3 regions of the Duganella sp. genome follow, and region 1 is predicted to be linked to each of the others. Evidence: predicted binding sites of a transcription regulator. Region 1 holds the regulator's gene; each other region holds the start of a gene.
What was found. Region 1 encodes sigma-54, which starts transcription at its own class of promoters, with help from an activator protein. Its sites were predicted from a motif close to TGGCANGNAANCTGCTTT; they were not measured.
Positions count from the first base shown of each region.

Region 2: glnA (type I glutamate--ammonia ligase) is a predicted target of sigma-54. The motif match lies at 2,737-2,754, and genes of this name have one in related genera.
Region 3: ABDW57_RS24040 (TorF family putative porin) is a predicted target of sigma-54. The motif match lies at 2,205-2,222, and genes of this name have one in related genera.

Region 1 covers NZ_JBCNLB010000014.1:50,789-55,286, reverse strand. Annotated here, with positions in the region: gene lptA (lipopolysaccharide transport periplasmic protein LptA) at 1-60, shown strand, start outside; gene lptB (LPS export ABC transporter ATP-binding protein) at 62-814, shown strand; gene ABDW57_RS20345 (RNA polymerase factor sigma-54) at 821-2,293, shown strand; gene raiA (ribosome-associated translation inhibitor RaiA) at 2,370-2,729, shown strand; gene ABDW57_RS20335 (TonB-dependent receptor) at 2,929-4,498, shown strand, end outside.
Region 2 covers NZ_JBCNLB010000004.1:319,123-323,620, reverse strand. Annotated here, with positions in the region: gene glnL (nitrogen regulation protein NR(II)) at 1-681, opposite strand, end outside; gene ABDW57_RS11215 (DUF4124 domain-containing protein) at 678-1,169, opposite strand; gene glnA (type I glutamate--ammonia ligase) at 1,278-2,693, opposite strand; gene ABDW57_RS11205 (rhodanese-like domain-containing protein) at 2,931-3,389, shown strand; gene ABDW57_RS11200 (TAXI family TRAP transporter solute-binding subunit) at 3,406-4,498, opposite strand, start outside.
Region 3 covers NZ_JBCNLB010000020.1:6,490-10,987, reverse strand. Annotated here, with positions in the region: gene amt (ammonium transporter) at 1-1,006, opposite strand, end outside; gene ABDW57_RS24045 (P-II family nitrogen regulator) at 1,020-1,358, opposite strand; gene ABDW57_RS24040 (TorF family putative porin) at 1,370-2,116, opposite strand; gene ABDW57_RS24035 (accessory factor UbiK family protein) at 2,363-2,602, shown strand; gene ABDW57_RS24030 (YifB family Mg chelatase-like AAA ATPase) at 2,699-4,207, shown strand; gene ABDW57_RS24025 (M1 family metallopeptidase) at 4,269-4,498, shown strand, end outside.

The DNA of each region.
Region 1 (4,498 bases):
CCATCGAGCAAGCTGGCAACGCCGCCTGCGCCGACCACCCAGCCTGCACCGGGGAAATAAGATGGAAGCATCCTGCGGTAGCACCCTGATCGTCAAAGGCTTGCAAAAGACCTACGGCAAGCGCCAGGTGGTGCATGACGTGTCGCTGCAAGTCGAATGCGGTGAAGTGGTCGGCCTGCTGGGGCCGAACGGCGCCGGCAAGACCACCTCGTTTTACATGATCGTCGGCCTGGTGCCGTCGGACGCCGGCAGCATCGATATCAGCGGCACCGATATCTCCTCGCTGCCGATCCACCGCCGCGCGACGATGGGCCTGTCCTATCTGCCGCAGGAAGCGTCGGTGTTCCGCAAGCTGACTGTGGAAGAAAATATCCGTGCCGTGCTGGAAATCCAGAAAGTGGACGGCAAGCCTTTATCCAAGGCTGACATTGATGAACGGCTGAATACCCTGCTGGCCGATTTGCAAATCGAAAAGCTGCGCGAAAACCAGGCGCTGTCGCTGTCCGGTGGCGAGCGCCGCCGCGTCGAGATCGCGCGCGCCCTGGCCACCAATCCGCGCTTCGTGCTGCTCGATGAACCTTTCGCCGGGGTCGACCCGATTGCCGTGATTGAGATCCAGCGCATCGTGCGCTTCCTCAAGGAGCGCGGCATCGGCGTCCTCATTACCGACCACAATGTGCGCGAGACGCTGGGCATCTGCGACCGCGCCTACATCATCAACCAGGGGACGGTGCTGGCTTCCGGCCGTCCGGACGACATCATCGCCAACGAGTCGGTGCGCCGCGTCTATCTGGGTGAACATTTCCGTATGTAAGTCTTCATGAAACAGTCTCTGCAACTGCGCACGTCGCAGCACCTGGCGTTGACGCCGCAACTGCAACAGTCGATCCGGCTGCTGCAGTTGTCAACGCTGGAGCTGCACCAGGAACTGGAACAACTGCTGATCGATAACCCGCTGCTGGAACGCCTGGACGATCCGCTGGACCATTCGCTGCGCCTGCTGGCCGATGGCGCCATCAGCCAGCAGGCGCCGGCCGGCGAAGCGCCGCCGGAAGGCCCGCCGGGCGAGGCGCCGGCGGCCGAAGCCGACACCTACGATGCCCCGGCCGCCGACACTGAAAGCACCACCCCCGATGCCGACCTGGACTGGGGTGACTCCGGCCGCAGCAAGAACAACGACGACGAGGAAGCGCGTCCGCAACTGGAAGCCCATCACTGCACGCTGCGCGAGCATTTGATGGAACAGATGCGGGTGACGGTGCTGGAAATGCGCGACCGCGCGCTGGTGGAGCTGATCATCGACGCGCTTGACGAAAACGGCTACCTGGAAGAATCGCTGGAAGAAATCCACGCGCGCCTGCCGCCAGAGCTGGAGATTGAAATCGAGGAGCTGCAGACCGCGCTCAAGCTGCTGCAAAGCTTCGACCCGATGGGCGTGGGCGCGCGCAATGCGTCCGAGTGCCTGGCGATACAAATCAGGCGTTTGCCCGGCGTGCCTTTGGTGACGCGGCGCATGGCCCTGGCCATCGTGGAAAATCACCTGACCTGGTTTGCCCAGCGCGACTTCAACAAGCTGAAAAAAACCCTGCTGTGCGATGACGAAGACTTGCGCGAAGCGCAGGCCGTGATTCGCCAGTGCAATCCGCATCCGGGCGCGGCGTTCGCCTCCGATGTGTCGGACTATGTGGTGCCGGATGTGATCGTCAAAAAATCGCGCAACGGCTGGCAGGTCAGCCTGAACAACGACGTCATGCCGCGCCTGCGCGTGAACGCCATGTACGCCAACCTGCTCAAGCAGGGCAAGGGGGAAAGCGCCATGGGCGCGCAATTGCAAGAGGCCAAATGGCTGATTAAAAATATGCGCCAGCGTTTCGATACGATCCTGCGCGTGGCACAGGCGATAGTAGAAAGACAAAAGAACTTTTTCTCGCATGGCGCCGTCGCCATGCGCCCCCTTGTGCTTCGCGAAATTGCTGATACACTGGGACTACACGAGAGCACTATTTCTCGCGTAACAACTCAAAAATATATGCTGACCCCGCACGGCATGTTTGAGTTGAAATATTTCTTTGGTAGCCATGTCGCCACCGAAGCTGGCGGGGAAGCAAGTTCGACGGCGATACGTGCCTTGATTGTGCAATTGACAGGAGCTGAAGACCCGAAAAATCCTTTATCCGACAGTAAGATTGCGGACATGCTGGGAGAACAGGGCATGGTGATTGCGCGACGGACTGTTGCCAAGTATCGCGAAGCTCTCAAAATCCCGCCAGTAAGCCTCCGCAAGTCTTTGTAGTGTGTTGGTTCCTGCGCGCCCGGCAGCAATGGGCACCGCACTAACCGTCAGAAGCGACTTATCTTTAGGAGTGTGTATGAATCTCACCATCAGTGGACATCATCTCGAAGTGACCGCAGCGATTCGCGAGTACGTGCAGAACAAGCTGGAACGGGTCACCCGCCACTTTGATCAAGTGATTGATATTGCTGTCATCCTGACCGTAGATAACCTTAAAGAGAAAGAGAAACGCCAGAAGGCTGAAATCAATCTGCGTCTGTCCGGTAAAACCGTCTACGTGGAAAGCCTGTCGCAAGACCTGTACGCCGCCATCGATACCCTGATCGACAAGCTTGATCGCCAGGTCATGAAGTACAAATCCAAAGTTCAATCGCACGGGCACGATGCCATCAAGCATATCCCGGATAGCTACGAACCCGCTGCCGCCGCCCTATAACAACGGCCCCGGCACATACAACTAAGGGCGCATGAGGGCGCCCTTTTTTGATCCTGCCCTGTTAAACGATTTTCTAAATCTTGGCAAGCTGCATTGGCGTTTACACAACGCAACGCAAATCTCTCTGGAATTTACAGTGCTGGAATGGTTTAATCATTAAGTTAAACGTTTTCCTATAACTACAAAGAGAGACTACACGATGAATCAACTCGCGATCCGGCCGCTGAGCGCGGCAATTGCCTTGATCTGCCTGTCCAGCGCCTGGGCACAGGAAGAGCCCGCGACGGTGGTGGTGTCCGGCATCCGCAAATCGTATGCCGACGCCGTCAACATGAAGCGCGACACCCTGGAAATTACCGACAGCATTTCATCCGACGGCCTGGGCCGCTTCCCTGACCTGAACGTGGGCGAGGCCATCCAGCGCATTCCCGGCGTGCAACTGAACCGCGAAGCCGGCTCGCGCAACGCCACCATCAACTTGCGCGGTCTGCCTGGCACCTTCGCGCTGACCACGATTAACGGCATGTCGTTCGCCCAGCCGGTGCTGAATGGATCGACCCCGCTGGGGGCGTTCAACTCGGACATTTTCAGCGCGGTGACGGTGCTGAAAAGCCCGACCGCGGCAGAACAGCCGGGCGGCCTGAGCGGCAACATCGATTTGCGCATCACCTCGGCGCTGGCGCGCAAGGATGGCGGCGGCATCACCGTGGGCGACGAATATGACGAGCTGGGCCGCCTGACCACGCCGAATGCCACGGTGTCCTGGAACAAGCACTTCGGCAAGGATCTGGCGGTGTTTGGCGTGTATGCCTACAAGAAAGAAGATTTCCGCCGCGATTCGACCCAGATTCAGGATTACGATCAGCTGACGGCAGCCAACCTCGGCATCACGCAAGCGCAGTTCGACGCGCGCTATCCAAAGTCGGAATACGCCAAGGGCATCCTGTTCCCCGGCCAGATCCGCCAGACCGTGACCGCCAACACCGGCGCCACCCACAGCGGCGCGGCCGGCGTCGGCTGGCGCATGAACAGCGAGACCAAGCTCAACCTCACTGGCTACTTCAGCGACCGCAAGCTCGATGCCTCCAACCAGTACCTGAACTATATCGACCCGACCGTCAATTCGCCGATCACCAACCTGGGGCCGATCTTCACCATCGATACGCCGAGCGGCAAGCAGGCCATGATCAATTCCTACGATTACGCCAACGCCAGCATCACCGACTCGCTGCGCTCGGCGCCGCAACGCCAGCGCACGCATGGGCTGAGCGCCGATGTCGATTGGGAGAACGACGACTGGCACTTCAACGGCGCGCTGCACAGCTCGCGCGCAGAAAACCGCCAGGACCAGCTGTCGATTGACATCGTGCAATCGGCGCGCACGCTGCCCGGCGCCAATGGCACCTATGGCCACTACTACTCGGGCGGCACCGACCTGGCGCAGTCCATCCTGACCCTGTTCACGCCCACCGCCAGCCACATCAATCCGGGGCCGTACGACCAGCGTCCCGGCACCTCGGTCACGCAGGCGCGCAACAATGGCAACGACCGCTTTGGCGTGACCGGCACCAACGGCCGCGCGCTGACCTCGGTGGATGCGGTGCAGGCCACGGCCGAGCGCAGCTTTGAGGAAGGCTTCTTCAAGTCGGTCAAGGCCGGCTTGCGCGCCGAGAACAATGACTTCGTATCGAGCGGTACGCGCAACACCGCGCAAGGCATCAACTTCGCGGCCATCCAGCCCTCGCTGGCGATTGCCAATCCCTATCTCG
Region 2 (4,498 bases), on a different contig from region 1:
CAGGCTGCGCACGCGCTCCAGCACTTCGTGGATGTTGACGTCGCCAACGATGTGCGGCCGGCGGTGCGGCGCCAGCAGGCGGTCCACCAGCGTCTGCAGGCGGTCCGCCTCCTTGATGATGACCTGGGTGTATTCGCGCAGCTGCACCGCGTGCGCGCCCGGCAGTTCCATTTCCAGCAGCTGGGCGGCGCCGCGGATGCCGCCCAGCGGATTCTTGATCTCGTGCGCCAGGTTGCGGATCAGCTCCTTGTTGACCTGGCTCTGGTCAAGGATGCGTTCCTCGCGGTCCAGCTTGAGGTGCTGCTGGTTTTCGCGCAGTTCGATCAACACCCCGCCCAGCGGCTCTTCCACCACCGACACAATGCTGTGCACATGCAGCGGCTCGCGGCCGGCGCGCTCCAGCGTCAGGTCCTGGCGCAGGTCGGAAAACTTGTGTTCGCGCGCCTGCGCGCAGATGTTGTCCAGCTCGTCCGGGTTGAGGAATTGTGCGCTCAGGGTCTGGCGCGACAGCGCCTTGAGCGAGCTTTCCAGCAGGTTTTCGGCGGCGGCGTTGGCGTAGGCAATGCGGCCTTCGCTGTCCAGCAGCACCACAGCCGAGGCCAGCAGTTCCAGCCCGGCCAGCGCGGGCGGGCGGTGGATGGCGGCGGCCGCGCGGGCGGCAATATGACTGACTAGGCTCATCGGATATTCGCGATCTCACGTTTCAAGGCATCGACATTTTTCTCCGAGCGGCTGATGCTGTCGCGCATGGCGGCCACCCGTTCCTGGTACTTCGCGTAGTTGCGTTCGTCGCCGCGCCGTTCCGGCTCGCCGTTGTTGAACTCGCGGCGCAGCTCACTCAGTTTCTGCAACTCGTTCTTCAGCTCCTCTTCGAGGATGCCGCGGCGGTCATCGTCGCGCGCGCGCTGCTCGGCGCTGTCGACGCGCGGGAAGCTGCCGGGCGTGGCCAGCGGCGCCGGCTGCGCATTGCGCGGCGATGGCGCCACCCGGCGCGGCGGCGCCGGCACCGTCATGCCGGGCAGGTCCATCAGCTTGCAATAGCTGCCGCGGTTGATGTCGGTGAATTCCACGCTGCCGCCGGGCGGCTGGCACTTGTAAATCTGCCCGTGCGCGGCGCCGGCCAAGGCCAGCAGCGCCAGCAACATACTCAGTTTGCAACTCGTTGTCATTCGTAATCCGTGGGTGGAAAGCATCCATCCCGAATATACAGCATCCAAATAAAAACGCGGGGAAAGCGCCGCTCGCCCCGCGTTTCTTGCTACCTCACCGGCAGGTGATTACAGCGAGTAGTACATGTCGAACTCAGCAGGGTGAGTGGTCATGCGCATACGTTGCACGTCTTGCATCTTCAGTTCGATGTAAGCGTCGATCATGGAGTCGGTGAACACGCCGCCACGGGTCAGGAACTCGCGGTCTTTGTTCAGGTTGTCCAGTGCTTCTTCCAGCGAAGCGCACACGGTCGGGATCAGTGCATCTTCTTCCGGCGGCAGGTGGTACAGGTCTTTCGACGCCGCTTCGCCCGGGTGGATCTTGTTCTGGATACCGTCCAGACCAGCCATCAGCAGTGCAGCGAAGCACAGGTACACGTTCGCCAGCGGGTCTGGGAAGCGGGTTTCGATACGACGGCCTTTTGGATTGGCCACGTGTGGAATACGGATCGAAGCCGAACGGTTCTTGGCCGAGTAAGCCAGTTTCACTGGCGCTTCAAAGCCTGGCACCAGACGCTTGTACGAGTTGGTGCCTGGGTTGGTGATGGCGTTCAAGGCCTTGGCGTGCTTGATCACACCGCCGATGTAGTACAGCGCGGTTTCCGACAGGCCGGCATAGCCGTCGCCGGCGAACAGGTTGACGCCGTCTTTCCAGATCGACTGGTGCACGTGCATGCCCGAACCGTTGTCGCCAACGATAGGCTTCGGCATGAAGGTGGCGGTTTTGCCGTAGCTGTGGGCCACGTTCCACACCACGTATTTCAGGTTCTGGGTCCAGTCGGCGCGCTCAACCAGGGTCGAGAACTTGGTGCCGATTTCGTTCTGGCCGGCGCCAGCCACTTCGTGGTGGTGCACTTCCACCGGGATGCCCAGCGATTCCAGGATCAGGCACATTTCCGAACGCATGTCCTGGAAGCTGTCCACTGGTGGCACTGGGAAGTAGCCGCCCTTGACGGTTGGACGGTGGCCGCTGTTGCCGCCTTCGATTTCCTTGTCGGTCGACCACGAAGCTTCGTCGGAGTCCACTTTGACGAAGCAGCCGGACATGTCGATCTTCCAGCGCACGCTGTCGAAGATGAAGAATTCTGGTTCCGGGCCGAAGTAGGCGGTGTCGCCGATGCCCGACGATTTCAGGTAGGCTTCCGCGCGCTTGGCGATGGAGCGCGGGTCGCGGTCGTAGCCTTTGCCGTCCGCAGGCTCGATCACGTCGCACTGCATGAACAGGGTGGTCTCTTCCATGAATGGGTCGATGCGCGCGGTGTTTGGATCCGGCAGCAGAATCATGTCCGATGCTTCAATACCTTTCCAGCCGGCGATCGAGGAACCGTCGAAAGCGTGACCCGATTCGAACTTGTCGATGTCGAACGCCGACACAGGCACGGTCACGTGCTGCTCTTTACCACGGGTATCTGCGAAACGGAAATCAACGAATTTGACTTCGTTTTCCTGGACCATTTTCAAAACTTCTGCGGCCGTAATTGCCATGCGTATCTCCTAAAGGGAATATGTGGAACTCGTGATGCTATGGTAAGCAGTATCCGTGCCAGCCTGAAACGCATTACAACAGATCAATCGCGCACTTAATTGGTGCGTTTCCTGCATTTTGCACCTTATGAGTGCATTTTAGGATTTTTTCTGAAAAGCGCATGGTTTTGGTGCATCGGCGTAGCGTACTCGCGCGGACGCCATATAATAAACTCAAACTTATTTCCGGAACACCTTATGAGCAAAATAGATGAGATTCTTGCCCTCGCCCGCAGCCGCCGCAAGGACTGGGCCTATGAGGGCGCGGTGACGCCTGCGGAAGCCTATGAATTGCTGAGCCTGGAGAACGCGGTCAAGCTGGTCGATGTGCGCACCAATGCCGAGCGGGACTGGGTGGGCCGGGTGGCCATCCCGGAGGCCCAACATGGTGCGGTGCAATGGAATGTGTATCCGGGCGGCATCGCCAACCATGCGTTTATCGAGCAATTGAACTCGGTGGCGCGCAAGGACCAGGTGATTTTATTCCTGTGCCGCTCCGGCGTGCGCTCGCGTGGTGCAGCCACCCTGGCCAGCGAGCATGGCTACCAGCACTGCTACGACATCCTGGAAGGCTTTGAGGGCGACAAGGACGAGCGCGGCCACCGCAAGAACGTCAACGGCTGGTGCCACGCCGGCCTGCCCTGGATCGGCGCCTGAGCGCCGGCATGACGGGTTAAACGGGCGCGGCTTCGGTGGTGGTTGCCTCGCCCATCAGGAACTGGATGCGCTTGCGCACGAACTGGATGTGGCTGCGCAAGCCATACAAGCCATCGGCAAACGACAGCGGAATCGATACCTGATTCACCAGCTCCTCGATCTCGTTGAGGCGCTTGAGCTGTTCCTCGTACACCTGCATGCGCGTCGCTTCCGGCGCCTCCTCCACCTTCTGCTCCACCGCCCGCAGCTGGCCATACCAGCGGTACACGCGCGAGCGGATGCGCCACACGTACAGCGGCGGGATCACCTTCGACAACGGCAGAATCAGCGCGCCCAGCGCCACCACCAGCACCCACATGCGGTCGAAGAAATTGGCCAGCCAGAAGGTCATGTAGCGCTGCAGGAAGGGCGGACCGCTCTTGTAGAACTTGGCCGCTTCCGGATCGACCGGAATCTCGGTGTACTTGGCGGACGGGAACTGGCCCTGCTGCTGGAACCAGCCGGCGCCGCCATGGATGCCGGACGCCGCCTGCACGAACAAATCCACCAGCGCCGGGTGCAAGTCCTCGCGCCCCACCAGGGTGGCGGTCGGCGCGATCAGGTTGTAATCCCCGGCCGGCAGGTTGCGGCCCAGGTCGACAATCCCCTGCGGCAGCACCACATGGGTCAGGAACGGCAGCTTGCGTGAATACGCTTCGGCCTGGTTGAAGTCGAACAGCCTGATGCCAGGCGTCTGCAGCAGCATCTGGATCAGCGGCGCTTCCGGCGCCGAGGTGAACACCAGGCCGTCGATGCGGCCTTCCAGCAACTCCACGGTGGCGGGCGTATTGGCCAGCGAAAAGCGCTCAACTTCGCCCTTCTCCACGCCATTCAATTCCAGGATCTGGCGGAACAGGCGCGGCGAGCCGGCGCCTTTGGGACCGTAATTGATCTTCTTGCCGCGCAACTGCGTCAGCTGGGTGATAGGCGGCTTGCCCTTTTCTTCGCGCAGGAACAGCCACAGCGGCTCGACAAACAGGCTGCCCAGCGAGGACAGGCCTTCGCGCTCGGCGGCTTCCTCGTTGGTGGAACCGCTCTGCACGAAAGCGATATCGACCTTGCCTTCCTTC
Region 3 (4,498 bases), on a different contig from region 1:
CCAGCAGAGTGTTGATGAAGGCCAGGCCGGCGATGTCGGCCGCTTCCAGTGCCGAACCGGCGTTGAAACCGAACCAGCCCACCCACAGCAGCGATGCACCAATCATGGTCATGGTGACCGAGTGCGGCGCCATCGATTCGCGGCCGTAGCCGACGCGCTTGCCGATCATGTAGGCGCCGACCAGGCCGGCCACTGCGGCATTGATGTGCACCACGGTGCCGCCGGCGAAGTCCAGCGCACCTTTCTGGAACAGGAAGCCGGCTTTGGCGGTTTCCGATGCCAGGGTGGCGGCGTCCTTGATCGCGTCCGGACCGGTCCAGAACCAGACCATGTGGGCGATCGGCAGGTAGGCGAAAGTGAACCAGATCACCACGAAGGCCAGCACGGCGGTGAACTTGGCGCGCTCAGCGAAGGCGCCGACGATCAGGCCGCAGGTAATGGCGGCAAAAGTGGCCTGGAACGCAACGTACACGAACTCAGGAATCACCACGCCCTTGCTGAAGGTGGCAGCGTAGGAGAAGGCGCCCTTGGCCGGGTCCCAGATGCCGCTCAGGAAGGCACGGTCGAACTTGCCGAAGAAGGCGTTACCCTCGGTGAACGCCAGCGAGTAACCGTAGATGCACCACAGCACCACGATCAGGGCAAACACCATGAACACCTGCATCAGGATCGACAGCATATTCTTGGAACGCACCAGGCCGCCGTAGAACAGGGCCAGGCCAGGAATGGTCATCAGGATCACCAGCAGGGTCGACACCATCATCCAGGCGGTGTCGCCTTTTTGCGGGGTCGGCGCCGCTGGCGCGGCCGCTTCGGCCGGGGCGGCAGCGGCTGGGGCCGCAGCAGCAGGCGCGGCGGCTGGGGCCGCTTCAGGCGCGGCGGCGGCCGGGGCCGAGGCGGCAGCGACCGGGGCCTCGGCCGGCTTGGCGTCCTGGGCGTGGACTGGGGCTGCCAGCGCAAACAGGATGGATACCCCAGCCAGCAAGCTCGTTATGGTTTTTTTCATTCTCATCATCCTCTTAGAGAGCTTCGTTGCCGGTCTCGCCGGTACGAATACGGATCACTTGTTCCAGGTTGTACACGAAGATTTTGCCATCGCCGATCTTGCCGGTGCGGGCAGCGCCTTCGATCGCCTCGATGGCCTGCTCGACCACGGCATCGTCCACCGCCGCTTCGATCTTGGTCTTCGGCAGGAAGTCCACCACGTACTCGGCGCCACGGTACAGCTCGGTGTGGCCTTTCTGGCGGCCGAAGCCTTTTACTTCAGTCACGGTAATACCCTGCACGTTAATGGCCGACAGGGCTTCACGCACCTCGTCAAGCTTGAACGGCTTGATAATGGCGGTAATCAGTTTCATACGGGCCTCGCTTAGAAGGTTTTGGAAATGGTCAGGACTGCACCGGTTTTACCCAGGTTCTTCCCTTTTCCGACGTAGGCATCGGTGTCGGCATAGACCGCCGCCAGTGCCACACTCACTACGCCGAAATCTTTGGTGACGCCGACCTTGTAATCGGTGTAGCTGGCGGCGCCGTTGTTCTTCACGTTCTGGTGGCCGACGTGCAGGTTCAACACATAGCCGTCATACACTTCGTTGTTGAACTGGGCGTCCAGGTAGCCCGAGTTCTTGCTGTCGGCAAAGCCGAACAGGTTGGTGGTCGAATGCGAATACTTGACCGAGAACGGGCCGGCGCTGATCTGGCCGTACAATTCGAAGGTATTGGCGCTCGGGCTCAGCTTGTTCGATGGGTAGGCATAGTACAGGCCGCCGACGTCATAGCTGAAGGTATCATTGATGGCGCCGCGTTTGCCGCCGTAGATATCCCATTCGACCGAGCCGTCGCCGCCGCCATCTTTGACCCATTTGATGTTGGTGGCCCAGGTGCCGACGTAGAAGCCGGTCGGGTTGTTCACGTAATCCGCGCCAACCTGCACGGCTGGCTTGAGGCGGGTTTGCGAAATACCGCGGTAACGGTAGTCGCTGACAACGGCAGCGTTATAGGTGACTTCGTTGTCTGGTTTCGCTTCAGGGGCGGGTGCCGCCTCTTGCGCGTGCGCCATGGATGCGAATGCTAAGGTCAACGCAGCGATCAAAGTCAGGTTCTTGGTCATTTTCATAGTTGTTTTTCCTAGTGAGTTGAACGTCATTAGCAGTTGCGGTTTAAAATCTTGTCAAGCGAAGCAATGAAAAGCATTCATTGCCTTCTTAGCAGAATGTGTGCCAGCTAACATTGACAACGGCCCGGGCGCCCCAAAGTGAGAATTGTCACGCGCTAAAAGAGGGAATTCGGCGGTTTCGCACCACGTTAACGCCGCTACGCACCACGATGGTGCAATGATGGACTAACCAGATCAAGGAATCTTATGGATAAGAACAATTTTTTTAACGACTTGCAAAACAAGATCAGCCAGGCCATCGAAAATTCACCAGCAAAGGACATTGAAAAAAACGTCAAGTCCATGATGACGCAGGGATTCGCCAAACTGGACCTGGTCACCCGGGAAGAGTTCGACATCCAGACCCAGGTGCTGGCCAAGACCCGCGCCAAGCTGGAAGCGCTGGAAACCCGCCTGGCCGAGCTGGAAAGCAAGATCAATCAATAAGCGCTGATTTGTGCTGGTCCGTTTGGGCTAGCGCAAAGTGACGCGGCGGGCGCGAGCTACGCTGGCGGCTGGTCCCTTTTGCCAGCCCGTCCAGCCATGTCACTTGCCGTACTCAAAAGCCGCGCCCTGGCCGGCATGGAGGCGCAGGAAGTCAGCGTCGAAGTGCATCTGGCCAACGGCCTGCCGGCCTTTACCATCGTCGGCCTGGCCGATACCGAGGTCAAGGAAGCGAAAGACCGCGTCCGCGCCGCCATCCAGAATGGCGGCTTTGAATTTCCCGCCCAACGCATCACCGTCAACCTGGCGCCGGCCGACCTGCCCAAGGAATCCGGGCGCTTCGACCTGCCGATCGCGCTGGGCATCCTGGCCGCCTCCAAACAGATCCCGGCGCGCCGCCTGCACCAGTATGAGTTTGCCGGCGAGCTGTCGCTGTCGGGCGAATTGCGGCCGATCCGCGGCGCCCTGGCGATGTCACTGGCCACCCGCCGCGATGGCGGCAGCCTCGCCTTCATCCTGCCGATGGCCAACGCCGACGAAGCGGCGCTGGTCGCCGCCGCCGCCATCTACCCGGCCACCTCGCTGCTGCAGGTATGCGGCCACTTCGCCGGCAAGTCGGTGGACAACATGCTGTCGCGCCACGACGCGGCGCCGCTGGCGGCCGCGCCCGAATATCCGGACTTTGCCGACGTCAAAGGGCAGCGCCTGGCCAAGCGCGCGCTGGAGGTGGCGGCCGCCGGCAACCATTCGGTGTTGCTGGTCGGCCCGCCGGGCTCGGGCAAGACCATGCTGGCGTCACGCTTTCCCGGCCTGCTGCCGGCCATGAGCGACGAAGAAGCGCTGGAGGCCGCCGCCGTGCAATCGCTGACCGGCGCCTTCCGCATCGAACAGTGGAAACAGCGGCCGTTCCGCGCGCCGCACCACACCGCGTCCGGCGCCGCGCTGGTGGGCGGCGGCAGTGTGCCGCGTCCGGGCGAGATATCGCTGGCCCACCACGGCGTGCTATTCCTGGACGAGCTGCCCGAGTTCGACCGCCGCGTGCTGGACGTGCTGCGCGAGCCGATGGAATCCGGCCGCATCACCATCTCGCGCGCGGCGCGGCAAGCCGACTTCCCCGCGCAGTTCCAGCTGATCGCCGCCATGAACCCCTGCCCATGCGGCTACCATGGGCATGCCAGCGTGGCCTGCCGCTGCTCGCCGGATGTGCGGCTGCGCTACCAGAACCGCGTTTCCGGCCCGCTGCTGGACCGCATCGACATTCAGTTCGAAGTCGGCTCCGTGCACGCCGACATCCTCGCTGCCGCCGCCGATGGCGAGCCGTCTGCCGTCATCGCCGCCCGCGTGCAGGCGGCGGTCAACCTGCAGCTTGAGCGCCAGGGCAAGCGCAACCAATTGCTCAACCCGCGCGAGATCGACCACTACTGCAGGCTGGACCGGCCAGGCAAAGCGCAGCTGCGCGAAAGCATGGAGCAATTCAAATGGTCCGGCCGCGCCTACCACCGCATCCTGCGCGTGGCCCGCACCATTGCCGACCTCGACCGCGCCGCCAACATTCAGCTCAAGCACATCAAGGAAGCCATCCAATACCGCCGTGCGCTGAGCGAATAAACAAATCCTATTCTGCCGGCGAGCTGCTATATTGCTCGCAGCTTAATTCGCCAGGACCATCATGACCCGCTTGCCTCTGTATCTTGCCGCCAGCGCAGTGCTGGCTGGCTGCGCCACGCCCAAGGCGCCGACTGATTTCACCATCAATTCCGGCAGCCCGCGCGCCCCGGAGCAGTTGGCGGTGACGTTTGAAAAGGTCGACCTGGCCTTGCGCGTTGATCCGGCATCGAAAAGCATCCGCGGCGACGCCGCCCTGACCTTCCTGCTGAAAGAACCGCTGACCCGCATCGC